DNA from 3 places in the Arthrobacter sp. NPDC058097 genome. Region 2 is predicted to be linked to each of the others. Evidence: riboswitches for the same ligand, from Rfam matches in the RefSeq annotation. Region 2 holds a riboswitch; each other region holds the start of a gene.
The links. A riboswitch is a leader RNA that binds a small molecule or an ion and turns the genes downstream of it on or off. The one in region 2 is predicted to bind S-adenosylmethionine.

Region 1 (9,986 bases), on a different contig from region 2:
GCCGGACGGTGACATACCGTTCCAGCCGGGCAGTTCTGTTTAATCGGCGTGAGTTAATGGACCTTTAGTGTTGGCATGCAAACGGTCCGTATCCGGGACACGCCCTCCCAACAAGTGAAGAGGTAGTAGTGGAAGACAGGAAGCTGCGGATTGCAGCTGTTGGAGATGAACTGCTCGCCGGGCTCGGCGATCCCCGGGCACTGGGGTGGCTTGGCCGGGTGCTCGCCCGCACTCCGCAGGACGGCATGACGGTGGAGAGCTTTTCACTTCCGTGCCCGCAGGAGGGCACCGAGGGCCTGTCGGCGCGCTGGCTCGAGGAGGCCGGCCGGAGGTTCAGCGATCTTCACGAGAACCGCCTCGTCATCGGGCTCTCCGGCAGAGACATCGAGTTCGGCCTGTCCACCGCCCGGAGCCGGCTCAATCTCGCCAACATCCTGGATTCGGCCACCCAGAAGCGGCTGGAGGTCTTCGTCGTGGGGCCGCCGCCCACACTGGATCCGGTGCAGAACCGCCGGCTCGGCGAACTGAACACCGCCTTTGCCGACGTGACCACCCGCCGCAAGCACCTCTACGTCGACACGTTTTCACCGCTGCTGAACCATGAGCAGTGGCGCCAGGACCTCGCGGCCAATGGCGGCTCCCCCGGGCAGGCAGGCTACGGGCTCATGGCCTGGCTGGTGCTGCACCGCGGCTGGTTCCAGTGGCTGGGGATGGACACGCCCGAATAGGAAACCCACTCACGATATATCTTGATCTTCCGGCACGGGGGAACTAGCGTGGCTTCCACAGTCACGATATATCGCAAGTGGAGGGGATCATGGAAGAGAACTCCTGGACCGTCACCGGCCCGCAGACCATTGATGTCGACGGCGTCTCCCACCTTAAGGTTGGCATCGTCCGAGGCAGGCTGGACATTGTCACGCACGACGAGGCAGTGGTCCGCATCGAGGTGTCGGAGGTGGTCGGGGATCCGCTGGCGATCTCCGTGACCGGCGGTCGGCTCGAAGTCCGCCACCAGCTGCACGGACCGCAGGGCTGGTTCAAGAACCTGATGGAGTCGGTCAACAACAGCAGCAGCAACTCGGTGGTGATCAGCATCGCGGTCCCTGCCGGCGTGGAAGTCGAGGCGGGCACCGTCAGCGGGGACGGCCTGGTCTCCGGTGTCCACGGCCGGACCCGGCTGAACACCGTGACCGGCTCCTTGCTGGCCGACGGCACCTCAGGTGAACTGCACGTCAACACCGTCAGCGGCGAAGTGATCGCCCGCAACCACAGCGGCGTCTTGACGGCCAAGAGCGTCTCCGGCGAGGTCACGGCGTCCGGCCAGTTCACCAACATCCGGGCCAACACCGTCAGCGGCGACCTGAGCTTTGACCTGCACGGCTTCACCCACGATTTCGGCGCGAACTCGGTGTCCGGGGACCTGACCGTCCGTGTGCCCCACGACGTCGGCGTGGACATCGTGGCCCAGTCGGCCAGCGGGCCGGTGGTCATCGATGACCGGAAGTACGGCCACCCGGGCGGCAAGGTACAGACCATCTCGGGCCCGGACGCCAAACTCATGCTGGTCCGGACCAACTCGGTTTCCGGGAAGACGTCCATCTTCCACGGCCCGGCTCCGGCCACGGCGGAACAGGCGCTCTGATGCCTCCCGTCTTTGCCCACGGTGCCCTCCGGCTCTATCTGCTGGCGCTCCTGGAGGCGGGCCCCAAACACGGGTATGAACTCATCAAAGCGCTCAGCGACCGGTTCGGCGGTACCTACTCCCCCAGCGCCGGCACCATCTATCCCCGCCTCGGCAAGCTGGAGGAGGAAGGCCTTGTGGCCACCGAAAGCCAGGGACGCCGCACCAACTACCGCATCACCGCTGCGGGTCTGGCTGAACTGGACAGTCGGCGCGAGGAGCTGGAGACCGTTGAGAACGACATCTCGGCATCCGTCCGCCGGCTCGCCGATGACCTCCGCGCCGATATCCGCAGCAACATGCGCGGGTTGCGCGCTGACCTGGCCGCCACCGCTGAAGCGGCACGCACCGCCGCGAGATCGGGGGACCCGGCCGGCCAGGTCCGCCACACCGCCGAGGGGCAGCGCATGCTCAGGGAAGCGGAGATGCTGCTGCAGGCGTTCCGCGACGACATGCGGACCGAGCTTCGCCTTCACACCAGCACCAGGCCCATGACCACCGTCGCCCTGGAAACGGTCCGGACTGTGCTGGACCAGGCCCGGGTGTCGATCCGCAACTCACTCTAGGCAGGCCCGGTTCGCGGCCTGTCCGCTGATATGGGAGACTGGAGGGCAACTCTTTTGGGTAACGAAATTAAGGAGGCCAGCTATGAGCAAGCGTGCACGTAAGCGTCGTGACCGTAAGCGTGGCGGCGCGAACCACGGGAAGCGCCCCAACACCTAAGCCACGGCTCGAACCGAAGCTTAAACGCGATGCCCCCGCTACCGGCAAGGTAGCGGGGGCATCGCGTTTAAAGTCGGGACCCCGTCAGGCGTCCACTGGCCGGATCGCGTGGATCCGTTCCAGAATCGCGTTCTTCAGGTTTTCCGGCGCCGCCTCGGTGCACGAGCGCTTCACCACTTTCCGGATGACGCACTCAAAATCGTACTGCTCGGCACATTCCGGGCACTCGTCGAGGTGCTGCTTGATCTCCGCAAGGTCACTGCGGGTCAGAGCTCCGTCCAGATACTCGTAGATGCGCTGCATCCTTGTGTCATCGCAATCGCCCAATCCCTGGCAGTCGCTCATTTCCCGTTCTCCTGTTTGTTGCTTTCCGTTGCCGCCGTGGCGTCTGCAGCAGCCTTGAATCCCCGGTCGGCGGCATAGTCCGCCAGCATGTCACGCAGCATCTTCCGGCCCCGGTGGAGCCGGGACATCACGGTGCCGATGGGGGTGTTCATGATGTCCGATATTTCCTTGTACGCGAAGCCCTCAACGTCGGCGAAGTACACAGCCAGCCGGAACTCCTCCGGGATGGCCTGCAGGGCGCGCTTGACGTCCGAATCCGGCAGGTGATCCAAGGCCTCGGCCTCGGCGGACCGAAGACCGCTGGAGGTGTGGGACTCGGCACGGGCAAGCTGCCAGTCCTCGATGGTGTCCGAATTGGACTGCAGGGGTTCCCGCTGCCGCTTCCGGTACAGGTTGATGTAGGTGTTCGTCAGGATCCGGTACAGCCAGGCCTTCAGGTTTGTCCCCGGCTTGTACTGGTGGAAAGCCGAGAACGCCTTTGTGTACGCCTCCTGCACGAGGTCCTCGGCATCGGCCGGGTTCCGCGCCATGCGCATGGCCGCCGAATACAGCTGGTCCACGTACTGCATGGCGTCACGCTCAAACCGGGCCCGGCGCGCTTCCGCGCTCTCCGAGCCGACGTCGATAGCCTCTGCAGCTTCAGCGGCGGGTGACGTGCCATTCTCCGGGATGCCGTTGGCGGCGTCCTGCTGTGCGGCCTGTAGGGCCGGATCCACGGTACTCATTGCCTTCAAGTCTACGTTGATCAGCGCCGTCCGCCCCTGACGGCGTGCCGTTCCGTACCCGGAGCCTGGGAAGGTACTCCCGGCCTCAAGCGCGTCGGCTTCCGGCACCACAAACGGCCCCATCCTGGCGGTACTTCGCACCCCCACAGCTTCCTTCACCAAAGTCAATGCTCCATCTCCACTCCGCCTGATAAGACCTGCCTGATGAGACCCGCGTTGGTACGGCGGTCCGCGCTCCTGCCGGTTCCAGGCCGTGCCCCAGCCGCCGTTGAACACCGGAAACTACGCAGAACGCCGCCTGCAGGCTGCTTCCGGCCTGATGTGCACAACGACGCGCGGTGGGCAAATATTCCGCAAAAGTGCAAGACTAGAACCGACTCCGCCGCGGCCACCGCGGCTCGGCCATCCAGGAGGAAATTCATGTCCTTTGCCCGCTTTTTTGCCCGGCCGATGCTGGCCTCAAGTTTCATCCTCGCCGGAACGGACAAGCTCAGGAATGCGGACGACACCGCACAGCAGCTGTCGCCCCTGCTGCGCCGCGCCGCTGAAGCCCTGCCATTCCGGACGGACGAGAAGGTCCTGGCACGGATCCTCGGCGGCACGCAGGTGGGCGCCGGCGTCCTCTTCGCGCTCGGCAAGTCCGCGCGCCTGGCGGCCTCTGTGCTGGCGGTCATCTCGGCACTGAACGCCTTCGTGGAATGGCGCAGCGCCGACATCAGCACCAAGGAGGGCCGGGAAGCCCGCCGCAACCAGCTGCTCAAGAACATCACCCTCACCGGCGGTGTGCTCCTCGCCTCCGTGGACACGGCCGGCAAGCCGAGCCTTGCGTGGCGCGCAGAGCACCTCGCCGCTGACGCCCGGAAAACTGCCAGCCACCTCGCCGCCGACGCACGCAAGAGCACGGGCAAGAAGCTGCACAGCGCCGACAAAGCCGTCCGCAAAGCCGACAAGGCAGTCCGCAGGGCTGTTGACCACGCGGTGGGGGCATAAGCAGGAATGACAGCAGCACCCATGGGCGCGTCCGCTGATAACTCCGGCGCTGCTCCGCACTGGCCCGCGCCGTTTGCGGAGCGGCCGGTCGACGCCACAGTCCGCGTGCCGGGCTCCAAGTCGCTGACCAACAGGTACCTGGTGCTTGCCGCGCTGGCCGACGGGCCGTCCCGGCTCCGGGCGCCGCTGCATTCCCGCGACTCGGCGCTGATGATCGCCGCCCTGCGCCAGCTTGGCGCGGACATCCGGGAGGTGCCGGGCGACGGCGCCTTCGGCCCGGACCTGGAGGTGACGCCGGTTCCGGCCAACGCCGGCGGTGCCGACGTCGCCATCGACTGCGGCCTGGCCGGGACCGTCATGAGGTTTGTTCCTCCGCTGGCGGCGCTCCGCAGCGGCGCCACCCTTTTCGACGGCGATCCCCACGCCCGGGAGCGCCCCATGGGCACCATCATCGAGGCCCTTGCAAGCCTCGGCGTCACCGTCACCGGTGAGGAGGGCGGAACGCCCGCTTCGCTTCCCTTCCGCGTTGAAGGCACCGGGCAGGTCCGCGGCGGCCACCTCGTCATTGACGCCAGCGCCTCCTCCCAGTTCGTCTCCGCCCTGCTGCTGGTGGGGGCGCGGTTCACGGAGGGCCTGCATCTGGAGCACTCCGGCAGCACCGTGCCGAGCCTGGACCACATCAACATGACCATCGCCACGCTGCGCGGCGCGGGCGTGGTGGTGGATGACTCCACGCCCAACCACTGGATTGTGAGCCCCGGCCCGATCCGTGCCTTCGACCAGCGGATCGAGCAGGACCTGTCCAACGCCGGCCCGTTCCTGGCGGCCGCGCTGGCCACCGGCGGCACGGTGCGCATCCCGGACTGGCCGGAGCACACCACGCAGGTGGGTGACATGTGGCGCAGCATCCTCAGCGACATGGGGGCTGCCGTCACGCTGCGGGACGGCACCCTGACGGTGACCGGCGGCAGTGAAATCAAAGGCTCGGACTTCGCCGAAACCAGCGAACTGGCGCCGACCGTCGCCGCCCTCTGTGCGCTGGCCTCCGGTCCCTCGCGGCTGAGCGGCATCGCCCATCTCCGCGGACACGAGACGGACCGCCTCGCGGCGCTCGTCACCGAGATCAACCGCCTCGGCGGCGATGCCGAGGAAACGGCAGACGGACTCATCATCCGGCCCGCGGAACTGCACGCCGGTGTGGTTCACAGCTACGCAGACCACCGGATGGCCACCGCCGGGGCCATCCTCGGCCTGGCGGTCAGGGGCGTGGAAGTGCAGGACATCGCCACCACGTCCAAGACGATGCCGGACTTCCCCAAGCTGTGGGCGGACATGCTCAGCCAGCGGACCGGTTCAGTTACAAAAGGTGCTGATGCAAACACAGCAGTGACCAACACCGCGGGGACCAGCGGTGGCACGCAGCACTGATTCCTGGGACGAGTCCGACGTCCGGATCCGGCCGAACAAGAAGGGCTCCCGGCCCCGGACGAAGGACCGCCCCAGCCATGAGGACGCCGTCACCGGCCGGATCATCACCGTTGACCGGGGGCGTTACACGGCAGTCGTGGGCGAGGACTCAGGGCATGAGCGGACGGTCATTGCCGCCCGCGCCCGGGAACTGCGCCGCTCCCCCGTAGTCGCCGGCGACTTCGTGTCACTCGTGGGCGACGTGTCCGGCGCGCCGGACACCCTCGCCCGGCTCGTGAAAATCCAGGACCGCAAGACCCTGCTGCGCCGCAGCGCCGACGACACCGATCCGGTGGAACGCGCCGTTGTGGCCAACGCGGACCAGCTGGTGGTGGTGGTCGCTGCCGCCAACCCCGAACCCCGTACCGGCTTCATCGACCGGGCGCTGGTGGCGGCCTACGACGCCGGGATCGAGCCGCTGCTGCTGGTCACCAAGGCGGATGTCAAGGACCCCACCGAGCTGCTGGGCAACTACCGCCACCTCGACTTCCCGGTCATCATCAGCCGCACCGCCGATTCCGACGCGTCCGGCATCGACGCCCGGTCCGACGACGGCCTCTCCGCCCGGCTCGACGTGGCCGCCGTGTCCGAACTCCGCGCCCACCTGGACGGCAAGGTGACAGTGATGCTGGGCCATTCCGGCGTCGGAAAATCCACCATGGTCAACGCGCTGACCGGTGCCGAACGCGCCACCGGCGGCGTCAACGCGGTGACCGGCCGCGGACGGCACACGTCGTCGTCGGCCCTCGCCCTCAAGCTCGCTGACGCCCCCGCCGGGAGCTGGATCATCGACACGCCGGGCATCCGTTCCTTCGGGCTGGCCCACGTGGACCCGGACCGGATCCTGCATTCCTTCCCCGACCTTGAGCCGGGCACCGAGGCCTGCGAACGCGGCTGCAAGCACGACGCCACCGCCGTCAACTGCGGCGTGGATGCCTGGGTCGCGGCCGGCCACGCCGGCCCCACGGGAGCGGCCAGGCTCGCGTCGCTGCGCCGTTTGCTGGGCACCGACCCGCGCGCGGAAGGCCAGGAAACCAAGGAACTCGGCAGCGTCAGCTAGCCTTCCGCGGCGCAGCCCGGCGGCTGCCTCCCCGCCCCGCCGGGCCTTTGAGGGTAGTTTGGAACCATGACCCAACCCGCTTCAACGTACAACGATGACCTGCGTCTGGCCCATGTGTTGGCCGATTCCGTGGACGACCAGACCATGAGCCGGTTCAAGGCGCTGGACCTCCAGATCGAGACGAAGCCTGATCTGACGCCGGTCACCGATGCGGACAAGGCCGCCGAGGAGTCCATCCGAGGCCAGCTGTCCCGCTCCCGTCCCCGCGACGCCGTGCTCGGTGAGGAGTTCGGAAGTTCCGGCCATGGTTCCCGCCGCTGGATCATCGACCCCATCGACGGCACCAAGAACTTTGTCCGCGGGGTGCCGGTGTGGGCCACGCTGATCGCCCTCGTCGACGAGGGCGAGCCTGTCGTGGGCGTGGTCAGCGCCCCGGCGCTCGGCAAGCGCTGGTGGGCGGCCAAGGGCGCCGGCGCCTATTCGGGCCGGTCCCTGGCCTCGGCAACCCGGCTCAAGGTATCCAATGTGTCCAGCCTCGCCGACGCCTCGCTGTCCTACTCCAGCCTCGGCGGCTGGAAGGACCGCGGCAATCTCGATGAGTTCCTCCAGCTCACCGAGGATGTGTGGCGCACCCGCGCCTTCGGCGATTTCTGGTCCTACTGCATGGTGGCCGAAGGCGCGGTGGACATCGCCTGCGAACCGGAGCTGAACCTCTATGACATGGCGGCGCTGGTGCCGATCGTCACGGAGGCCGGCGGCCGTTTCACCTCCCTCGAAGGCACGGACGGCCCGTTCGGCGGCAACGCCCTGGCCACCAACTCGATCCTGCACTCGGAAGTCCTGAAGCGGCTGAACCCACAGCTGGACGATTTGCTCTAGCTTTCCTCTGAGCTGACCCGGTGCCCTGGCGCTGAATATTACGACGGCGGTCGCCCCCTTTTGGTGGCGGCCGCCGTCGTTTATTCGGCCGAACGCCCGATATCAGGGCTTCGTAATAATCCGCTTAACATTCCGGACCGGCTTTTTCATCGCCCCTCCGGATGTCCTAGTCTCGTTACAGGTCACGAGTGCCAGCGCTAAACCCCGGTTAGCTGGCCGGCAACCCTCCATTCGCGGTGGGGTGCCCCGGGTGACGACCAGGCCGATCCGGAACGGACCCGGCAAGCGCGGATCCCCGTCACACGGGGTCCTTTCTCAGTGAGGTCCCATGACGACTGCAATCATTTCTTCCATCGAGTCTTCTGCCGCGGACGCGGCCCTGCTGGACGGCCGATTTGCCGCCGCCGGCCGTCCCCTGGCCGCTGTTACCGGCGCGGAAATCCAGGCTCCGCTGATCCAGGGTGGCCACGTCCGCTACGCCAACCTCGACTACGGCGCCTCCGCGCCCGCACTGTCCGTGGTGTCTGCCTATCTCAACGAGATCCTTCCGTACTACGCGAGCGTGCACCGTGGCGCCGGCTACGCCTCCCAGATCAGCACCTCCGTGTACGAGAACGCGCGCGACATCGTGCGGGAGTTCGTGGGCGGCCGCGCCGATGACGCCGTGATCTTCACCCGGAACACCACCGATTCCCTCAACCTCCTGGCCGGCTGCCTGCCCGTGCAGGACCACCACCACACCGGTGAGGTGCTGTACCTGGACATCGAGCACCACGCCAACCTGCTGCCGTGGCAGGGAGTGCCGCACCGCAGCGTGGTGGCCTCGGAAACACTGGAAGCCACCATCGGCAGCCTGCGCACCGAACTTGAGCACGGCGACGTCAGCCTCCTTGCCGTCACCGGCGCGTCCAACGTCACCGGCGAAATTCTTCCCATCCGGCGCCTCGCTGCACTGGCCCATGAATACGGCGCACGGATCGTGGTAGACGCCGCCCAGCTCGCGCCGCACCGCCGCGTCAACATCGCCGCGGACGACGTCGACTACCTCGCCTTCTCCGGCCACAAGCTCTACGCCCCCTTCGGGGCCGGCGTGCTGATCGGCCGCCCCGACTGGCTCGACGCCGGCACCCCCCACCTTGCCGGCGGCGGCGCCGTCAGCGAGGCCCGGCTGGACGGCGTCAGCTGGGCCACCGGCCCCGCCCGCCACGAGGGCGGCTCACCCAACGTGCTCGGCGCAGCCACCCTGGCCCGGGCGACCCAGGTCATCGCCGCCCTGGATCCGCAGAGCTGGCACGCCCATGAGGCTGCCATCCGGTCCTTCCTCGTCGAGGGGCTGCGCAGGATCGACGGCGTCACCGTCCACCAGATCTTCGAGGACAGCGACCCCGACGACGCCATCGGCGTGGTCAACTTCTCCGTTGAGGGTTACGACGCCGGGCTGGTGGCCGCCTACCTGTCGGCCGAACACGGCGTGGGCCTGCGCGACGGCCGCTTCTGCGCCCACCCGCTGCTGAAGCGCCTCGGCCTGCCGTCCGGATCCCTGCGCGCCAGCTTCGGCGTGGGGTCGCGGCTCGAGGATGCCCAGCGGCTGCTCGCCGGCATCGAGGAGCTCCGCCGCTCCGGGCTGGGCTGGGACTATGTGGTGGACGCCGGACGCTGGGTTCCGGCGAACGACACCCGCACCTACCCTGAGTGGGCGCCGAACACCCCGGGCACCGCCGGCGCCGCACCCTGCTCGCAGGATTAAGCGCCACCCGACGCTCCCCTTCCAACGGCCTCCGTACGGTAAATTCGAAACGTAATTTTCGACGTCGGGCTAAGGAGACTGTGCGTGGCACGGGGCGGTCCCAAACTTCATCACGGGCGGCGGCAGGAGCTCGGGCAGAGCTTCCAGGACGGCGGCGAGCACTACCACCGCGTCCGTCCCGGCTACCCTGGCGATTCCGCGGACTGGCTCATTCCGGCCGGGGCCCGCACTGCTGCCGATATCGGCGCCGGAACCGGTAAATTCACGGCCCTGCTGGTGGAACGCGGGCTGAGCGTCAGCGCGGTGGACCCTTCCGTGGACATGCTGGAACAGCTCAGCCGCGCCTACCCAGGAGTCCAAACTCTG
Region 2 (9,986 bases):
CCAGGGTGGCAGCCGAGGCGTAGAGGAAGAACTCATACCACTCCACGACCGTGCCGGCCATGGACGCCGTGACAACTTTCTTGAGGCCTGAGGCCTTGACGTCGGTTTCTTCTGCACGCCTTGCGGCGGAGCTTTCCGTACTCATTGCGAACTCCTTCGGCGTCTTCCTCGACACCACGGGGACCAGTCGGGGGCGAACTGGTGTGATGCGCACCACGAACGCCGGATTCAACGAGTATGGTCTGCCAATGACGCAAGCTCAACGCCAAATAGTGCAGGGCGCATCTGCATAAATGCACACATCCACCGGTGGCGTTGCCACGATACGGTCGGCTCGGGCCGGGCGGACCGGTCCCGAATCAGTTGCGGAAGTGTTCCCTGAGCTGGGCATTCAGCTGCCCGATCTCCGTGAGGAAACCGTCGTGGCCGATCGGCGAATCGATCATGTGCACGTCCACGTTCCCGGGCAGGGCCTCGGCGAGTTCCAGCGACTGCGAGGGAAAGTACAGCCGGTCCGTCTCCACGGCGGCCACGAACACGTCGGCCGTGACCCGGGCCAGGGCTTCCTTCAGCGTCCCCCGCCCGCGGGTGACGTCATGGCTCATGAGCGCTTCCGTCAGGGCGATGTAGCTGTTGGCGTCGAAGCGCCGGACCAGCTTGTTGCCCTGGTGGTCGAGGTAGCTCTCCACCTGGTACCGGCCGCGGCCCGCCAGGGCATCGGCCTGCAGCGGCTCTTCAGGGGCCTGGGCGTTCCTGCCGAACCGGAAATCGAGCTCGAAGGCCGACCGGTAGGTGATGTGGGCAATCCGCCGGGCGAGCGCCAGGCCCTCCGCCGGTTCCGGGCCGCCGTAGTAGTCACCGCCGTTGAAGTGGCGGTCCTGCCGGATGGCAAGGGTCTGTGCCTGCGCGAAGGCGATTTGTTCAGCGGTGCTCCTGGCGCCAACGGAGATGACACCGCAGCGGCGCACGCGCTCCGGGAAAGTCACTGCCCATTCGAGCGCGCGTGCCCCGCCCATGGACCCGCCAACCACGGCGTGCCAGCTGCCGATGCCGAGCCGGTCCGCGAGCCTCGCCTCGGCAACAGTCGAGTCCCGAAGCGTCACCAGCGGAAAGCGTGAGCCCCACGGCTTGCCGTCCGGAGCGGTCGACGACGGTCCCGTGGACCCGTAACAGCCGCCCAGGATGTTGATGGAAATGACAAAGAACCTGTCCGTGTCCGCCGGCGCGCCCGGCCCGGCGAGCTGTTCCCACCAGCCTTCCTCGTCACCGGCACCCCGCGTCACGTGGGTGCTGCCGGTGAGGGCATGCTGAACGAGGATCGCGTTGGAGCCGTCCTCATTGAGCGTTCCCCAGGTTTCGTAGGCCAGGGTCACGTCCGGCAGGAAGCCTCCGGCCTCGAGCTCGAGGCTGCCGATGTTGAGGTACTGGACGGTGCCGTCGGGAAATGCACGGCCGTCAGGAAGAGTGCGGCCATCGGGAACTGCCGTCCCCTCCGGAACTTCGGCGGCGGGGACGTCGGTGCTGCTGACAGAAATCGTCATGGGTAAACCTCTTCTACGCGCTTGCCCGCCGGCAGCTGTCCGGCAGGCCAGGTCTTCACCCGGGGCACCCCACCGCGAAAGGAGGGTTGCCGGCCAGCAAGCCGGGGCTGTCGCTGGCACTCATGACCTGTTGCCCAGTTTACGAAACAGGCGGACATCTGCGCGAAGAATGTGACGGCTGTGTGACTCCCGGCCGATCCGCGCGCCGGGAGGACCACCAGCAACGGCCGGATCAGGCGCCTTTCGCCGCCCGGAATCCGGCGTCGAGGTCAGCCAGGATGTCGTCGATGTGCTCAAGGCCCACCGACAGCCGGACCAGGCCGGGGGCCACCCCGGCCACGCTCTGCTGTTCCGGGGTCAGCTGGCTGTGCGTGGTCGACGCCGGATGGATAACGAGGGAGCGGACGTCACCGATGTTCGCCACGTGCGAGTGCAGTTCCAGGGCATCCACGAAGCGCTTGCCTGCCTCGGCGCCGCCGGCGACGGTGAAGGACACCACCGCGCCGGTGCCCTTGGGCCCGTACTTCAGGCCCCGCTCGTACCACGGGCTGGACGGCAGTCCGGCGTACGCCACTGACTCCACATCGTCCCGGGCTTCCAGCCAACCGGCGACGGCCACCGCGTTGGCCACGTGGCGCTCCACCCGCAGGCTCAGTGTTTCCAGGCCCTGCGCGATGAGGAAGGCATTGAACGGGGACACCGCGGACCCCAGGTCGCGGAGGAGCTGGACCCGGGCCTTGAGAATGTAGGACAGGTTGGCTCCCAGAGCCCCGCCTGCGCCGAGGTCGCGGGCGTAGACCAGGCCGTTGTAGGTGGGGTCCGGCGTATTGAAGCCCGGGAAGCGCTCCGGGTCCGCACCGAAGTCGAAGTTGCCTGAATCCACGATGACACCGGCAATGGCGGCGCCGTGGCCGCCCAGGTATTTGGTGGCCGAGTGCACCACGATGTCCGCGCCCCACTCGAGCGGCCTGATGAGGTACGGCGTGGACAGCGTGTTGTCCACGATGAGCGGCACGCCGGCCTCGTGCGCAGTCCCGGCGACACCTTCGATGTCCAGGACGTCCTGCCGCGGGTTGGAAACCACCTCGGCAAAGAAGAGCTTGGTGTTCGGCTGCACAGCGTCGCGCCACTGCTCCAGGTTGTCAGGGTCGGCCACGAAGGTGACTGATATGCCGAACTTCTTCAGGGTGTGCGCCAGCAGGTTGTAGGTGCCGCCGTAGAGGCTGGGGCTGGCCACCACGTGGTCGCCGGCCTCGGCAATGTTCAGGATGGCGTACGTTTCTGCGGCCTGGCCGGAGCTCAGGAGCAGCGCGGCAAGCCCACCCTCCAGGCTGGCGATCCGCTGCTCAACGGCGTCCTGGGTCGGGTTGCCGATCCGGGTGTAAATGGGCGCGATCTCGGCGAGCGCGAAGCGGTCCGCCGCACTTTCGGCGCTGGGGAAGACGAACGACGTCGTCTGGTAGATCGGCAGCGACCGGGCGCCGGTGGCATTGTCCGGCACCTGGCCGGCGTGGATCTGGCGGGTTTCGAATGACCATGCGTCGGACATGCAGGCTCCTCTGCTCAAGGGGCATGTGCTGGTCCGGCACAGGCCCGCGCTTGCCGCACGGCGGGCGCCGCGCAACCAGGTCTTCACCCGGGGCACCCCGCCGCGGTGGAGGGTTGCCGGCCAGCGAGCCGGGGCCTTCTTCGCTGGCACTCATGACCTGCGACCAGTGTAGGAATGGCCCTGTTATGCCGACAGCTTTGTGACGAATTTCGTCAAAGTATGGACTTTTCGCAATGTTAGGCAACCCTAAGCTGAGAGCCCCGTCACAAAGTGCCAAGATGAGGGCATGCGCATGGATCACGTCTCTTACGCCTGTGAACACGATGGCCTCGCGGCCACCACCGAACGTATCTCCTCTGCCCTCGGCGTCGAAGCCGTAAAGGGCGGAGTGCACCCCCGGTTTGGGACCCGGAACATGATTATTCCGCTGGCCGGCCACAAGTACCTTGAGGTCGTTGAGGTCCTGGACCACCCGGCATCGGACAAGGCACCGTTCGGCCAGGCCGTCCGGGCCCGGTCCGCGGCGGGCGGCGGCTGGATGGGCTGGTGCGTCGAAGTTGACGACCTCGCCCCCTTCGAGGAGCGGCTTGGCCGCTCTGCCGTGAACGGCAACCGTAAGTTCCCCGACGGCCGGGAGCTGGTCTGGAAGCAGATCGGCATCCTGGGCCTGATCGCGGACCCCCAGGTTCCGTACATGCTGAAGTGGGAGGGCGATCCGGACCTGCACCCGTCCAACGCCTATGACAGCAATGTGAAGATGTCCAGCCTCACCATCGCGGGCTCTGCCGAGCGCGTGACCGAGTGGCTCGGCGAGCCGGTTGAACGGCCGCTGGAGGATGTCGCGGTGAACTGGGTGGCCCCGCACGGTACGCCGGGGATCCTCTCCGTCACGTTCGAAACCGCTGCGGGCGCCGTCACCATCTGACGCTCTCCGCCCTTCTCTTCGGCCGCCATCAGCGGGTGCCAACGACGTCACCCGCCGATGGCGGCCGAATCATTTTTAAGAACTGCAGTTAGCCCAGGCCGACGGCCTTGCCGAACAGGCTGAATCCCACGAACGCCACGATGTCCAGCAGCGCGTGCGCGATCACGAGCGGCATCACCCGGCGGGTTCTGGTGTAGACCCACGCAAAAACGATGCCCATGATGGCGTTTCCAATGAACGGGCCGAACCCCTGGTACAGGTGGTAGCTGCCCCGGAGCATCGAGGACACAAAGATCGCCAGAGGCATCGACCAGCCGAACTTGCCGAACCGGTCCAGCAGGTAGCCCACCACGATGACTTCCTCCACGATCGCATGGCGCACCGCGGACAGGACCAGCACGGGCACGGTCCACCAGTAGGCGTCGAGTCCGCTGGGGATGATCGCCGTCGTAATGCCCAGGGCACGCCCCGCGGCGTAGAGGCCGAGCGACGGAATGCCGATCAGGGCGGCCAAGCCGAGCCCCTGCAGCAGGTCCTTGCCAGGCCGGGCGAAGTTGAATCCCAGTTTCCGGAACGCGGAGCCGGAGTCATGCCCGGCCCCGGACTTCGACTCGCGCTGGTCGGTCAGGAAGTAGATCACCAGTAGGACCGGCACCAGGGCGAAGATGATGTCCAGGAGCTGGTAGGTCAGGTCGAAATACTCGCGGGTGCTTTGCGACCTGTTCAGCGTGGACGTCCCCTGCGCCAGCGGCGCCTGGGTCATCTTGTCCAGCAGCTGCACCACGGAGTAGACGGCGGACTGCCCCAGCGACAAGCCAAGGACAATCCATACTTCGAACCGCAGCCGACGGCGGGAGGGAACCAACATATTCCTATCTTGCCTGTACCTGCTGGTACTTTCCTGTCAGCCCGCCGGTTCCTGTCCGGCCGCGGGCTGACCCTATGCTGGGGAACTATGAGCGCTCCCGGGAAAATCATCATGATCCGGCACGGCCAGTCCGCAGCCAACGCGGACACCTCCATCTACAACAGGGTGCCCGACTACCGGATTCCGCTGACGGAGCTGGGGCTGGAGCAGGCGAAGGCCGCCGGGGAGCGCATCCGCCGCGAGCTGGATGGCCAGCAGGTGAGCGTTTACGTGTCTCCGTACCTGCGCGCCTACCAGACGCTCGAGGCGCTGAATCTTGGCTCGCTGACGGAGCGGGTGATCGAGGAGCCGCGGCTGCGCGAGCAGGACTGGGCCAACTTCCAGCTTTCCGGCGACATCGAGGACCAGAAGGAACTCCGCAACGCCTACGGCCATTTTTTCTACCGCTTCCGGGAGGGCGAGTCGGGCTCCGACGTCTACGACCGGATCTCCTCCTTCATGGAAACCCTGTACCGGCACTGGTCCAAGCCGGACTACTCCCCCAACGCCCTGCTGGTGACGCACGGCCTGACCATGCGCCTGTTCTGCATGCGGTGGTTCCACTGGTCGGTGGAGTACTTCGAGTCGCTGAACAATCCGGAAAACGCCGAGATCCGCATGCTGGTTCAAAACAGCCAGGGCAAATACGACCTCGACACGCCCTTCACCCAGTGGGTGGACCGCAGGATGGACGAAACCGTCCTGGACGCCCCGCCGGTGATCTTCTAGGCGGCGCTGTCCTCGTTCTCGCCTTGCGTTACGGGCCGGCCACGATCACTTCGGTGCCGCGCGCTTCGAACGCGGCCTTGTCCGCGGCGGAAATGCCCGAGTCGGTGATGAGCCGGGTGAAGTTGTAGCCGTCCATGGTGGCGAACGCCCTGCGGCCCACCTTCGAGGAGTCCGCGATCACGTAGGAGACGCTGGCGCGGCTGGCCAGCAGGGCATTGACTGTCGCCTCCGCCTCGCCGGTGTTGGTGGGCCCCACTTCGGCATCGACCCCGTTGACCCCGATGAAGGCGATGTCCAGCACCACCTTCTGCATGATGATGTCCGTGTACGGGCCCACAAGCTCATAGGACCGGGTATTGAGGATGCCGCCGGTCACCATCACCTTGATGTTGGGCCGGACGGCAAGCTGCGAGGCGATGTTGATGGCGTTGGTAACCACCGTGAGGGTGGGCTGGTTCGACGGCGAGTTGAGGTCCTCGCGGGTAGCCAGGATCTGCGCCAGGGCGGTGCTCGTGGTGCCGCCGCACAGCCCGATCACCATGCCCGGGGCGATGAGCGCCGAGGCGGCGAGGGCGATCTCCTGCTTGGCCACGGCGTGGTCGTCCCTGTTGTACCTGCCGGGAAGGTCGTAGGCCAGGGCGCCGGTGGTAGCGCCGCCACGGGTCCGCGTCAGGAGCCGCCGCTTGGCCAGGCTGTCCAGGTCGCGCCGGGCGGTTGCCGGTGACACGCCGAGCCGGGTGACGATTTCCTCGACCTCCACCTGGCCGGCCTCGGCAAGGAGATCCAGGATGGCCGTCAGTCGGTCGGTGCGGGTCATGCAGGGCCTTTCAATCCTAAAACGTCACGAAAAATGACGGATTTTGATTCTATCAGACCCCTAATGATCATTTTGCGTCACCTTGCACGGCCGGTGACCCCGCCTGACACTACCGTGCACGCACCCCCGCGCGCCAAACGGCGTGCGTGAGCGGCATGCCGGGCCGGTACGCCAGGTGGGTGGCGGACGGGGCGTTGAGGACGTGCAGGTCTGCCCGGTGGCCGACGGCGATGGAGCCCACCGCCCGTTCGCCGTCGACGTCGTTCCCGGACTCGCGCCGCAGCGCCAGGGCACCGCCGTACGTCGCCGCCCGGACGGCCTCGTGGACGCTCAGGCCCATCTGCAGGACGGCGGTGGTGACGCAGTACGCCATGGAACTCGTGTAGGACGTGCCGGGATTGCAGTTGGACGCGAGCGCGACGGGCACGCCCGCATCCAGGAGCTTCCGGCCGGGCGCCAGAGGCTGGCGGGTGGACAGATCGCAGGCCGGCAGGCAGGTGGCCACGGTTCCCCGCGTGCCCGTTCCGGCGGCGGCGTCCCAGCCGGACCATGTGGCGGCGAGATCGGCGATGTCCTGCCCGGAAAGATAGTTGACGTGGTCCACGCTCGCCGCGCCGAACTCCACCGCGAGGCGGACACCGGCGCCGTGGCCCAGCTGGTTGCCGTGGACCCTCAGGCCCAGTCCGGCGTCGCGGCTGGCCTGCAGCACCGCGCGCGACTGCTCCTCCGTAAAGGCACCCTTTTCGCAGAACACGTCCGCCCAGCGGGCGTACGGAAGCACAGCGTCCAGCATCGGGCCGCAGGCGAGTTTGGTGTACTCGTCCGGATCCACGCCTGCCGGCACCAGGTGTGCACCCAGATAGGTGACCTCGTCCGCCACCGTCGAGGCGATGCGGGCGCTCCGGGCCTCCTGCTCGATGTCCAGGCCGTAGCCGGTCTTCGTCTCCAGGTACGTCGTGCCCTGCGACACGGCCTCGGCAATACGGCCCTGCGCCAGCCGCGTAAGGTCGTAGTCGCTTGTGTTCCGGGTGGCCTCGGTAGTGACCGCGATGCCGCCGGCGCTGTACTCCTCCCCTGCCATCCGGGCCTCGAACTCAGCCGTCCGGTCGCCGGCGAAGATCAGGTGCGTGTGGGAGTCCACCCAGCCGGGCAGCAGGGCCCGGCCGCCCGCATCCACGGCGTCATCGGCGGCCGGGGCATCCGTTGCCCGGCCGATCCAGGAGACCCGTTCCCCCTCGATCACCACTGCCGCGTCTTTGAGGACACGGTGCTCCGCGTCCTGGGTCATCAGTTCGGCAATGTTGGTGATCAGCGTGCTCATGGATCCATTCTTCAGTGCCGGATGGACCAGCGCGTGGCAGCCAGCGCATCCGCCGTCCGGGATACCGGACCGGCGCCGCTGTCTTGCCCCACACCGCCCGCATGTCCGGCACTCTGTGCGTCACGGCCGTTCGGGCCCGCCAGGATCTGGGCCGCGGCCAGTTCAGCGATGCCGGACGACGTCTGGAAACCGTAGCCGCCCTGGCCGGCGAGCCAGTAGAACCCGCGGGCCTCGGCGTCGAACCCCACTACCGGGACGCCGTCGGCCGCCTCGGTGCGCAGGCCGGTCCAGGCCGTCCGGACGGTTCCGATCCCCAGCGTCGTCAGGGAGTTGAGCCGGGAGATGAGCCGCTCCACGTCCCCGGGACGGGGACGCGCGTCCTCCGCCGGGCTGGCCACGTGTTCCGACGGCGAGATCAGCACGTCGCCGCCTTCCTTGCGGAAGTAGAAGGAGTCGTCGGCGGCGGCCACCATGGGGCTGCCTTCCGGCAGCGGATGGCCGACGCCGACAATCGCTGCCGTGCGCCGGTACGGCTGCAGGCCGATCTTCTCGACGCCGCTCAGCACCGCCAGCTCGTCTGCCCAGGCGCCGGCCGCGTTGACCAGCACGCCGGCGGAGAAGCCTTCCTGCCCGGCGCCGACCTCCCAGCCTGATCCCAGCCGCTGGGCCGAGTGGACGCGGGCGCCGGTGACGATGTCCACGCCGGCTGCCGCGGCACGCGCCCGGTGCCTTTCCAGCAGCGCCGGGGCGTCGCACCCGAAGGACCCGGTGTCCAGGCCGGCTGCGGAGAAGGATTCGGGCTTCAAAGCCGGGCACAACCCGAGCGCTTCGTCATGGCTGATCAGGCGCATCTCGCCGCTGGCCTCGGCGCGCACGGTTTCGTCATCTCCGATGAGCAGAAAGCTCCGCGGCGACAGCACGGGCCGGGACTGTCCGGCGTCGTCCGCCGCGATCAGTTCCAGGGTGCGGACGGTCAGTTCCTGCACCACCGGCGGGCCGTAACTGGGTATCAGCTGCCGGGCCGAACGCGAGGATGTGTGGTACGCCAGCTGCTGCTCCGCCTCCACGAGGGCCACGGTGCATTTGCCGGCCAGCGCAGACGCCAAGGACAGCCCGGCAATCCCGCCGCCCACAATGACTACGTCATAGGTTGATGCCATGGGCTCAATCTTTACAGATGCCCGGAACCTGCGCAGTCACGATGCCTGCGCAGCCACCGCGTCCCGGCTCTTGACGAACGCCTGGACGCAGGTCTCGACGTCGTCGGCGCTGTGTGCCGCGGACAGCTGGACGCGGATGCGGGCAGCGCCGCGCGGCACTACAGGGAAGCTGAAGGCCGTGACGTAGACCCCGTGCTGGAGCATCTGGTCAGCCACCTTTGCCGCCAGCACGGCGTCGCCGAACATGACCGGCACAATGGCGTGTTCGCCCTCGAGCAGCTCGAAGCCTTCCTCGGTCATCCGGCGGCGGAACAGCTCTGCGTTCCGGAAGAGGCCGGCCCGCAGCTCCCCGGAGGTCTGCACCAGATCCAGTGCCTTGATGGTGGCCGCTACGATGGCTGGCGCCAGGGAGTTGGAGAAGAGGTAGGGGCGGGCCTTCTGCCGGAGCATGGCCACCACTTCGCCGCGGCCGGACACGTAGCCGCCGGAAGCACCGCCAAGCGCCTTCCCGAAGGTGCCGGTGAAGATATCTACACGGTGGGCAACCCCGGCGTGTTCGGGGGTCCCGGCACCGGTGGCTCCCATGAACCCGACCGCGTGGGAGTCATCCACCATCACCAGGGCGTCGTGCTTCTCGGCGAGGTCGCAGATGGCCTCCAGCGGGGCAAGGTAGCCGTCCATGGAGAAGACGCCGTCGGTGACGATGATCTTCCGCCGGGCGTCCTTGGCCTCCACGAGCTTCGCCTCCAGGTCGGCCATGTCCTGGTTGGCGTACCGGAACCGCTGCGCCTTGCAGAGCCGGATGCCGTCAATGATGGAGGCGTGGTTCAGGGCGTCGGAGATGATGGCGTCCTCCGGCCCGAAGAGTGATTCGAACACACCGCCGTTGGCGTCGAAGCAGCTGGAGAACAGGATGGTGTCCTCCGTGCCGAGGAACTTTGAGACCCTGGCTTCGAGTTCGAGGTGGAGGTCCTGGGTGCCGCAGATGAACCGGACGCTGGCCATGCCGAAGCCGCGCTCGTCCATGGCGGCCTTGG
Region 3 (9,986 bases), on a different contig from region 2:
GCGAGATCCTCCGGCGCCTCAGCGTAGCCGAGCATGACGTTGGGTCCGGTGTAGACGAGCTCTCCGTGCTCGAGGCCGGGCACCGGCTCGATGCGGAAGGCGCCGCCGGGCACCGGGATGCCGATGGCCCCGGGGTGCTCGGCGGCCAGCCCGGGCGGAAGGTACGCCATCCGGGCGGTGGCCTCCGTCTGGCCGTACATGACGAACAGTTCCCAGCCCTTCCGGCGGCCGAGGTCGGCGTAGCTTTGCACGCGTTCGGGGGCGAGCCGGCCGCCGGCCTGGGTGACGTACCGCAGGCGGGGGAGGTCCATCCCGGCAAAGCCCACCCGCTCCAGCAGTTCGAAGGTGTAGGGCACCGCCGCGAAGGACGTCGCGCCGGCGGTGCGGAAAAGCTCCCAGAAGCACGGATCAACAACGGACAGGTCGGTGAGCACCAGGCCCGCGCCGCGGAGCAGGTGGCTGTTGATCACGGACAGCCCGTAGCAGTAGGACATCGGCAGGGTGGTCGCGGCGCGGTCGTCCGGACCGATGCTGAGGTACTCGGCAATCGACTCCGCATTGGCCTGCAGATTGACGGCGGACAGGCGCACCAGCTTCGGCGAGCCGGTGGAGCCGGAGGTGCTGAGCAGCAGTGCCAGGTCCGGGTGGAGCTCGTGTGCGGTGCCAGTCCGGCGTTCCTCGAACAGGGTCTGTCCCTTGAGCGAGCGCAGTACGACGTCAGGGTCATATGCGGCCACCAGGGACTCGAGCGCCGCCGGCTTGTCCTCCGGGAGCAGGATCAGCGGGTGGCCGCCAACCAGTGCGGCGAGGTAGGCCACCAGGGAGTCGACGTCGTTCGCCGCAGCCAGTGCCACCAGACGCCGCTGGGTACCCAGCCGGAGCGCGAGGGCATCGACCCTGCCGGCCAGTTCCCGGTACGTGAGAGTGAAATTGTCTGTAAGAATGGCGGGCCTGTCCCCGTGGACCGCGAGATCGGCGGCGAAGGGCACCCGCGCGAAATCAAGCTGCGTGGTCACCGGAAGATGATATTAGTTAAGGCTTACCTAAGTAAAACCGTGCAGGTGCCTGTTACGCCGTGCCATACTCAGTCCGTGACCGAGGCATATGCATTCCGGGCCCCGCTGTGGCTGTATCCGGGCGAATCCGCCTGGCACTTCATTACGCTGCCGGTGGATATCGCGGAGGAGATCCGCGAGGAGTCTGCGGGTCGCCGCAAAGGGTTTGGCTCGGTGAAGGTGACGGCAGGCATCGCCGGCCACGAGTGGCAGACCTCGGTCTTTCCGGACGCCGGCACGGGCTCTTACCTGCTGCCGGTCAAGAGGGCCGTGCGGGCACTGGCCGGCATAACCGCAGGGGACGACGTCGAGGTCCGGCTGGTCGTTAACCTCTAGACCCAGCAACCCCTAGAACCCAGCCAGCCCCCGACGTCCGACGGAGGTTTGGGGGCGGCTGGGCTGCTAGGCTGCGCCGGTCCACCGGGTCTGCGTTGCCGCCGGACGGCGGAGCTGCGACCCGGGAACCTCTGACGGCGTGCGCTTCTTGCCGAATCCCTGCCGGAGGTGTTCGGCCCGTGCCGGGAGTGGCGCCTGTTTGGGGGCGGATACGCGGGCGGGGGCAGGCTCCTCCTGCGTGGTGCCGGCTGTCACCTGGGGTGCCGCCGCAGAGAGGTCTGTGATGAGCCCCGTCCCGGCGCATTCGCGGACAGCGGCGATCCCGGCCGCAGCCGCGCGCTTGTCCTCGAAGGGGGCGGAGACAGCCAGCACGGTTCCATCGGGGGCCTTCAGCCGGAACCGGAACTGGGACTCTGCATCAACAAAAACTTCAAATACTCCGGCCATGGCGGTCCTTCCGGTCAGGGATGCTGCGTGCAGCGTCTTCGCGGCCGCAGCCCCGAACGCATCACTGCGTCTGTCCTTGGGTGGGGTGCTGAACCGACAGGGTTGATCGGTTCATCGGGTGTTATTAGAGTCTGCCCAGCGCACATGGACCCTACAAGACCATCCATGTAAACCCTGGGTAAACCCTGCCTGCCCACCCACTAAACCGCGCCGGCGGACCGTTCTCAAGGACGCCCGAAACGAAGCTACGCGCAGCGCAACGCGCGTTCACAGCCCGCCACCGGAAGCAAAAAAGATCCGGCCCCGAGGGGCCGGATCTTTAGAAAGGGGAGGCCTGGAGAGGGACCGGGGCTGCAGCGATCAAACCTGGAACTTTCAGATCTGCTTGAGCGCCTGCTCCAGGTCCGCGATGAGGTCATCGGCGTCCTCGAGGCCGACGGACAGCCGCACCACACCGTCGCTGAGCCCGATCGCTGCACGTCCCTCCGGGCCCATGGCCCGGTGCGTCGTGGTGGCGGGGTGGGTGATCAGTGACTTGGCGTCGCCCAGGTTATTGGAGATGTCGATGATCTTCAGGGCGTCCAGCAGCGCAAAGGCGGCTTCCTTGCCCGACTGGCCTGCCGTCGTCGCAAGTTCCAGCGTGAGGACGGTGCCTCCGGCTTTCATCTGCCTGGCCGCCAGTTCGTACTGCGGGTGCGACTTGAGCAGCGGGTACTTGACCCAGCTGACGGCGGGCTGGGCCTCCAGCCATTCGGCCAGGCGCAGCGCCGTGGCGGAGGAGTGGTTCACGCGGAGAGACATGGTCTCCAGGCCCTTGGTCAGGACCCACGCGTTGAACGAGGAGAGCGCCGGGCCGGTGTGCCGCATGAGCTGCTTGACCGGACCGTCGATGAATTCCTTGGTGCCCAGGATGGCCCCGCCCATCACGCGGCCCTGACCGTCGATGTGCTTGGTGCCGGAGTAGACGACCACGTCCGCGCCGAGGTCCCCGCAGCGCTGCAGCAGCGGGGTGGCGAAGACGTTGTCCGCCACCACCTTGGCGCCGGCGGCGTGGGCGAGTTCGCTGACCGCGGCGATGTCCACGATCTCCTGCATGGGGTTGGACGGGGATTCGAAGAAGACGGCCGTCGTTGGCACCGAGAGGGCGGCGCGCCACTGCTCGAGGTCCGGGCCGTCGACGAATACTGTCTCCACGCCCCAGCGCGGCAGGATTTCGTTGAGGATGACGAAGCAGGAGCCGAACAGGGAGCGGCTGGCGACCACACGGTCCCCGGCGCCGAGCAGGGCGCCCAGGGCGGTGAACACGGCGGACATGCCGGACGCCGTCGCAAAGCACGCCTCAGTGCCTTCGAGCAGGCGGAGCCGCTCCTGGAAGGTGGCCACGGACGGGTTGCCGTAGCGGGAGTAGACGAAACGTTCGTCCTCGCCGGTGAAGGCGCGCTCGGCGGCCGCGGCCGACTCGTAGACGAACCCGGAGTTGAGGAAGACGGGTTCGGTGGTCTCTTGGAAATTGGTGCGGTCAAGCCCGCCGCGGACGGCCTGGGTATCGGGGCTCCAGCCGGCGGCGTCGTGATTAAAGGTCAACTTAGTTCTTTCCCAGGTTCGTCGGCAGGCCGCGGTTCTTCCACCCGTTTACGGTGCGCTCACCGTAACGGTCGGGCTCGCCCTCGAAGCCTTCGAGGACGTTGTAGGCCGTGAAGCCGGCCTGCGTGGCGGCGATGGCGGCGGCGATGGAGCGCTGGCCGGAGCGGCACAGGAACACCAGCTCCACCCGGGCGTCCTCAGGCGCCTGCTGCTTCAGTTGCTCGATGAACCCGGGGTTGGGAATGCCGCCGGGAAAGGTCCACTGGATGAAGAGCGGATCGTTCTCCGTGGCCTTGGTATCCGGAATGCCGATGTGCGCCCATTCGCCCTCGGTGCGCACATCCACCAGGATGGCCCCCTCCTCGAGCTTGGCCCAGGCGTCCTGCGGGGTGAGGTCTCCGGCGTAGCTCATGCGTGACCCTCGTACGCTTCCGCGCTGAGGTCATCGTCGGAGTCCAGCCGGTCCACGGCGGTGGCGACGGCGGCATCTGCGCTGGCGATGGCGGCGGGCAGGATGACGGCCTGTGCCACGATGACGCTGGTGCCGTTGAAGGTGGCTGCCGGGCTGCCGTGCAGCACGTATCCCTCGGCCAGGGCAGCCGAAATGCGCTCACAGAACGCGCGGTCGTCCGGTCCCGTGATCAGGCGGTAGGACAGCTTTTCCTCAGGTTTATCCTGCTGGGACGGCAGCGTTGCAACGGCGGGGGCGTCTGACACGACGGATCTCCTTTTCTCACGCTTGCAGCTCGAAGTGGTCGATATGCCGAGTATTCACCTGAGGCACCCCGCCGTGGAAGGAGGGTTGCCGACCGGACAGTCAGGGCTTAATGCCGGTACTCATTACTCCCCAAAAACGTAACACTGACGACGGCGGCACGCACCGCGGCCGTCGTCATGTTCCGTAACGCACCCAACAGCCGGTCATGGCGGTGACGCCGGCATGCGGTTACAAAGCCCGTGACCGGGAGGATAATGACGGGAGATGACCCGCCGTAACGCCGGATGAAACCAGGCCACAGTGAATGATTCGACCCCGAATACAGTGACTCCCATGCTGCATTTTGGATGGTTTGTGGGTCATGGCTTCGGGGTTCAGGGCTGGGGCACGCCCGGCTACGGAATCGGCTATGACTGGAAGAAGCCCGACCCCTACCAGCACGCCGTCCGGGAGTTCGAGCGGGCGGGGCTGGACCTGTTCATCGTCGAGGACTCGCTCACCGTCCCCGACACCTACGGCGGCAGCGCCGAGGTCTCACTGGCGCAGGCGTCCTTTGCTCCGAAGCACGATCCGCTGGCACTGGTGCCGTACCTGCTCTCCGCCACGGAACACCTGGGCATCGTGCCCACCATCAGCGCGTCCTTCTATCCGCCGTTCACCGCCGCCCGGCTGCTGGCCACGCTGCAGCACTTCTCCAACGGGCAGCTGGGCTGGAACGTGGTGACCTCCGGCAGCGACCTGGCCGCGCAAAACTACGGGCTGGACCAGCAGATCGAGCACGACCTCCGCTACGAGAAAGCCGAGGAATTTGTGGACGTCGTGCGCAAGCTCTGGCGCAGCTGGGAACCGGACGCCATCCGGGAGGATGCCGGGGCAGGAATCTTCGCTGACCACACCAAGGTCCGGCCGATCCACCATGACGGCGAGTTCTTCAAGGTCAGGGGGCCGCTGAACACGGCGCCGCTGCCGGAGGAACCGGTGCTGGTGCAGGCCGGGGCGTCCCCGCGGGGCAAGGCCTTCGCCGGTGCGAATGCGGATGTCGCGATTGCCCTGGCCCGGGGTGTGGACGGCATGAAGGCCTACCGGGACTCCATCCGCGCCGAAGCTGCCTCGGCCGGCCGGAACCCTAACGATGTCAAGGTGCTGTTCGTCCTCAAACCCACCGTGACCGGTTCCAGGGCCGAGGCCGAGGAACTGCGGGCCGCGCGCCGGGAGCTCACGCAGCGGGACATCGACAGCCAGCTCAACTCCATCTCGTACCTGTCCGTCATCGACTTCAAGCAGTTCGACCTCGACGCGCCCCTCCCCGAACTCAGCACCAACAGCAACCAAGGCACCCTGGAGCACTTCTCCAAGGCCGCGCCGCCAGGCTCCACCCTGCGGCAGATCCTGCAGGCCCGCAGCGGCGGAGCCGGCGACAGCATCATCGGCACCGCAGAGGAAATCGCCGACTACCTCGAGGAAACCGGGACCGCGGTGGGCGGCGACGGGTTCCTCTTCTCAGGCTTCGTGGACCCGGCCACCATTCACGGCGTACTGGACAGGCTGGCGCCGGTGCTCCGGCGTCGGGGACTGCTGCGGACGAGCTATGGCGACGGCGGCTTCCGCCGGAACCTGCTGGACTTCTAACGCCATGGCAGGGGCTGGTGAACGCGGCACGTTCCTGATCGGCGCGGCGCATATCCGCGCCGGCGATGTGGCTGCGGCGGCCGCCGATCCTGCGGTGGAGGTGGTCCTCAGCGCCGAGGCCCTCGAACTCGTAGGCCTGTCCCGCCAGGTGGTGCAGGCGGCCATCGATTCCGGCCACCGGGTCTACGGACTCAACACCCTGCTCGGCTCCGGGCGGGACACGGCCGTGGAGGAGGAATCCATCCTCGACTACCAGTTGCAGGTGGTGCGCTACCACCACAGCGGCGTCGGCGGGCTGCTCGGCCGGGATGAAGTCCGCGCCCTCATCCTGGCCAGGCTCATCGGGTTCACCCGGGGAGGCTCGGGGGTGCGTCCGGAAACTGCCCGGTTCTTTGCAGAGCTGCTGAACAGGGGCGTGCTGCCGGCCGTTCCACGTGACGGATCCGTCGGCTCGTCGGACCTCACCCAGCTCGCGGCGGTTGCCGCCGTCGCCATCGGGGAAGGGCAGGCGCTGACTCCCGGCGGCGGCCTGCAGGACGGCGCGGAGGCGCTCACCGCCGCCGGTCTGGAACCGCTGGTCCTGGCTCCCGGTGAGGCCCTGGCGCTGGTCAGTGCCAACTCCTATTCGATCGGCGCCGGCGCGCTGGAGCTCCGCCGCGCCCGGTGGCTCGCAGACCTGGCGGACACCGCGCTGGCGCTCTCGCTTGAGGCCACTGCACGGTACGACGGCGGCGGGAACCTCAGCCCGTTCTCGCCGGCTGTCCAGTCGGCCAAGGCGGTGGACGGCCAGCGCATCTCGGCGGCCAACGTCCGGCGCCTGGTCCGCGGCGGCTGGCTGGAGGACCCGCGGCGGCAGGTGTCCGTCCAGGATGCCCTGTCCTTCCGCGCGGCGCCCCAGACGCACGGGGCGTTCCGGGCCCAGGTCACAGCCCTGGCCGAGGCGCTCGAGGTGGAGCTCAACGGCCGGGGCGACAACCCGCTCGCGGACATAACCACCGGCCGGATGGTGTCCGGCGGGAACTTCCAGCCGATGCAGCTGGCCCTGGCGTTCGAGGCGCTGCGGCTGGGACTGGCGCACGTGGGAATCAGCAGCGAGCGGCGGATCGCCAAGCTCTACCCGCCGCAGCGGCTGATCCGGCAGCTCAACCTCGAGGCGGCCCGGGCCGGGACACCGCTCGCGTCCGAAGACCTGCCGGGACTGCTCTGGTACTCGGCCGCAGGACTGCTGGCGGAGCTGAAATTCCTGGCGGCACCGGCCACGCTCGGAGCGCCCACCCTGTCGGCGGACGTGGAGGACCACTCCACGCTGGCCCCGCTGGCCCTCCAGCAGCTGGAGCGCTCGGTGGAGGCCGCAGCGAAGCTCCTCACCATCGAGGCGCTGACGGCCTCTTACCTTCTGGCGGAGGCACAGGACACGGACGGGCGGGAGGCGGAAACCCGGCAGCTCGGAACAGGCACCGGCGCGGTTGTGGCGAAGCTGTCGGAGCTGCTGGCCGGGCAGTTGCCGGCGGCAGTGCTGGTGGACCGTGCGCGTGCCGCGCTGGGGGATCTGCTGGCAGGACTGCCCGAATTACAGATACCCGGTCCGGAAAGTCCGGAGGACGGGGGAGGAGAAGCATGACCACTCTGGCAGGGAGCGGCCGCCAGCCCAGGCACGTGGCGCCGATAGTGCATCCGGGCATGGATGCCGATGCTGTGCTGGCACGCGTGGGGAACACTCCGCTGGTGCCACTGGAGACGCTGAGCCGCGGCCTGGGGAGCACTGTCTTCGTCAAGCTCGAATCGGAGAACCCGGGTGGTTCCATCAAGGACCGGACCGCGCTGAGCATGGTCCGCGCAGCCGAGCGCAGCGGCGAGCTGCAGCCCGGCGGGACCATCGTGGAAAGTACCTCCGGGAACACCGGAATCGGGCTGGCACTGATCGGGGCGCTGACCGGCCATCCCGTGGTGGTGGTCACCGGGGATTCCATCTCGTCCGAAAAGCTGGACGCCCTGAACCAGTACGGCGCGCGGGTGGTGTTCACGGACTGGAGTGCGCCGTCGGATTCACCGGAGAACGCACGGGCGGTCGCGGCCCGGATCACCGCCGAAATCCCGGGCGCGTGGCGTCCGCTCCAGTTCGACAACCCGGCCAACCCGCGGGCGCACTACGAGGGAACGGCGCCGGAAATCTGGGAGCAATCGGGCGGCCGGGTGACGCACTTCGTCGCGGGCGTGGGCACCGGCGGCACCATCACCGGGAACGGGCGGTACCTCAAAGAGAAGTCCGGCGGGCACGTGGAGGTGGTCGGCGCGGACCCGTACGGTTCGGTCTACAGCGGCGGGCATCCGGGCCAGATCCTGGTGGACGGCGTCGGCAACTCCTGGCCCAAGCCTGACTGGCCAAAGGTCTTTGACCGCGGCCTGCTGGACCGGTTCCTGCGGATTCCGAACGACGAGGTCTACACCACGCTGCACCGGCTGCTCAACGACGAAGGCCTGTCCCTCGGGCCGTCGTCGGGACTGACGGTGGCGGCGGCGCTCCGGGTGGCCAGGGCGGCGCCGCACGGGTCGATGGTGGTGGCGATCGCCCCGGACACTGGCGCCAACTACCAGAGCAAGGCCTTCAACCCTGTTTGGCTGGCGGACAACCACATCCGGCTGGCCACGGATTTTGCGGAGGACTAGCGTCGCCGGAATCCTGTCAGGAGGCCGGGCCGCTGGCGGCCGTCTCGCTCTCGGAACGGATCCAGGCGTTCCAGTCCAGCGGATGCACGGAGGGCCTGCCCAGCAGGTAACCCTGCGCGGCAGCCATGCCGAGTTCGGTCACGGCCTCCAGCTCCTGCGGCGTCTCCACGCCCTGTGCGCCGAGGACGGCATCGATGTACCGGGCGAGTTCACCCATGGCGGCGGCCCGCAGGCGCTGGCCCGGGGAGTCCTCGATGCCCGCGATGAAACTGCGGTCCAGCTTGATGATGTCAGGGTGAAGTTCCAAAACCTGGTCCATGGACGTGAAGCCCACCTCCGCGCCGTTCACGGCGATCCGCAGCCCCCGGCCCCGCAGCGGAGCGAGGGCGGCCGTTAGCGACGGGTACTGCTCGAGGGGGATCGAACCGTTCAGGTCGATGACCATCCGGTCCAGGGCCAGCTGGGAATGTTCCAGCAGTCCCGGGATCCTTGGGTCTGCGCATGTTGCCGGCGTCAGGTTCAGGGCGATGAACATGTGGTCGGGCACGGCCTGGGCCGCGGAAAGAGCGCGGTGCAGTGCCGCGATTTCAAGATCGGTGCCCAGTCCAACGGATTCTGCCTCAGTGAACCAGTGGTCCGCGCTGGCACCGTCGTCGCTGACGAAGCGGGTCAGGGCCTCGACGCCGATCACCTGCCCCTCCGGAAGCCTGCGGATCGGCTGGAAGGCGGTCATCAGCATCTTGTCGGCAAGGATGGCTTCGATCCGGTTCCTGCTGCGCCGCGTAAACGGCACGGGCTCAGGGGCAGCCACGGCCTGGGCCCGCTCGCCCACCGGGATGGCGCCGTTTTCCGCGTTGGCCAGCTCTGTGGTGGCGGTGAGGTGCTCGAGCAGCACGTGTTCAGGGTTATCCGGATGGGCTTCGCACAGGGCCCGCAGCTGTTCGCGCGTCCACTCGGTGGCCGGATCTGACTCGGCGAGCAGTTCGGCAATGATCTGGTGGGCTTGCCAGCGCACAGAAATTTCACCCATGTCCCCCGGCAGCGCTGCCTGGGCCCCCCAGCCCGTGGGTCGTGAGTTTGTCAATGCGTGCAGGGAGTTGTCATCCCGAGACATCGGCTATTCCTTTATACGTACTCATTCCGGCTGAGCCCGGAACCAGGCCACCTGCCATCACCGCCGCGAGACGCGGGCAGTGGCCGTGGAAGAAGACTACAACCCGGGACACCGCCTTGTCCCGCATTTTCTGGACCGGTGCCTTTTTGTTGTGCCTGGCTTCGGATTATTCGATGCCGGCGAACAACTCGTTCAGTTCTGCTGTCAGTTGCTTGCGCAGTGCCGGCGTGCCGATTTCGCGGCCGTCGATGTGATTGACCGGCGCCAGGAGGCGGATGCTGGAGATCAGCCAGACGGCGTCGGCGTCGGCCAGGTCCTGCGGCTTCAGCGGGCCGTAGCCCAGTTCCCAGCCTGCCGCCTTGGCGGCGGCGAACAGGGCGCCCTGTGACGTTCCGGGCAGGATGCCGCTGTCCAGCTGCGGCGTGACGAGGCGCTT

Region 1: linked by a shared signal. The riboswitch ahead of ACFVTE_RS05495 (aminotransferase class V-fold PLP-dependent enzyme) and the one ahead of ACFVTE_RS10745 (homoserine O-acetyltransferase) in region 2 are both predicted to bind S-adenosylmethionine.
Region 3: linked by a shared signal. The riboswitch ahead of ACFVTE_RS07990 (DUF1737 domain-containing protein) and the one ahead of ACFVTE_RS10745 (homoserine O-acetyltransferase) in region 2 are both predicted to bind S-adenosylmethionine.

The regions. Positions count from the first base shown of each region.
Region 1 is NZ_JBHVSZ010000002.1:344,648-354,633, reverse strand. Features, by position in the region: gene ACFVTE_RS05545 (GDSL-type esterase/lipase family protein) at 129-728, shown strand; gene ACFVTE_RS05540 (DUF4097 domain-containing protein) at 818-1,645, shown strand; gene ACFVTE_RS05535 (PadR family transcriptional regulator) at 1,645-2,250, shown strand; gene ACFVTE_RS05530 (50S ribosomal protein bL37) at 2,333-2,407, shown strand; gene rsrA (mycothiol system anti-sigma-R factor) at 2,492-2,752, opposite strand; gene ACFVTE_RS05520 (sigma-70 family RNA polymerase sigma factor) at 2,749-3,477, opposite strand; gene ACFVTE_RS05515 (DoxX family protein) at 3,898-4,467, shown strand; gene aroA (3-phosphoshikimate 1-carboxyvinyltransferase) at 4,474-5,895, shown strand; gene ACFVTE_RS05505 (ribosome small subunit-dependent GTPase A) at 5,879-6,994, shown strand; gene hisN (histidinol-phosphatase) at 7,061-7,873, shown strand; SAM riboswitch class IV at 8,054-8,167, shown strand; gene ACFVTE_RS05495 (aminotransferase class V-fold PLP-dependent enzyme) at 8,202-9,620, shown strand; gene ACFVTE_RS05490 (class I SAM-dependent methyltransferase) at 9,705-9,986, shown strand, end outside.
Region 2 is NZ_JBHVSZ010000005.1:175,250-185,235, reverse strand. Features, by position in the region: gene ACFVTE_RS10750 (MFS transporter) at 1-145, opposite strand, end outside; gene ACFVTE_RS10745 (homoserine O-acetyltransferase) at 360-1,541, opposite strand; SAM riboswitch class IV at 1,554-1,669, opposite strand; gene ACFVTE_RS10740 (bifunctional o-acetylhomoserine/o-acetylserine sulfhydrylase) at 1,774-3,090, opposite strand; SAM riboswitch class IV at 3,132-3,248, opposite strand; gene ACFVTE_RS10735 (VOC family protein) at 3,377-4,015, shown strand; gene ACFVTE_RS10730 (CPBP family intramembrane glutamic endopeptidase) at 4,104-4,883, opposite strand; gene ACFVTE_RS10725 (histidine phosphatase family protein) at 4,971-5,651, shown strand; gene ACFVTE_RS10720 (DeoR/GlpR family DNA-binding transcription regulator) at 5,680-6,468, opposite strand; gene ACFVTE_RS10715 (amidohydrolase family protein) at 6,578-7,789, opposite strand; gene ACFVTE_RS10710 (NAD(P)/FAD-dependent oxidoreductase) at 7,801-8,949, opposite strand; gene ACFVTE_RS10705 (glycine C-acetyltransferase) at 8,986-9,986, opposite strand, start outside.
Region 3 is NZ_JBHVSZ010000003.1:323,050-333,035, reverse strand. Features, by position in the region: gene ACFVTE_RS08015 (AMP-binding protein) at 1-1,016, opposite strand, end outside; gene ACFVTE_RS08010 (DUF1905 domain-containing protein) at 1,092-1,391, shown strand; gene ACFVTE_RS08005 (YegP family protein) at 1,458-1,838, opposite strand; gene ACFVTE_RS08000 (O-succinylhomoserine sulfhydrylase) at 2,214-3,422, opposite strand; gene ACFVTE_RS07995 (rhodanese-like domain-containing protein) at 3,424-3,834, opposite strand; gene ACFVTE_RS07990 (DUF1737 domain-containing protein) at 3,831-4,139, opposite strand; SAM riboswitch class IV at 4,153-4,267, opposite strand; gene ACFVTE_RS07985 (NtaA/DmoA family FMN-dependent monooxygenase) at 4,474-5,769, shown strand; gene ACFVTE_RS07980 (aromatic amino acid ammonia-lyase) at 5,774-7,390, shown strand; gene ACFVTE_RS07975 (PLP-dependent cysteine synthase family protein) at 7,387-8,436, shown strand; gene ACFVTE_RS07970 (EAL domain-containing protein) at 8,453-9,550, opposite strand; gene ACFVTE_RS07965 (aminodeoxychorismate lyase) at 9,717-9,986, opposite strand, start outside.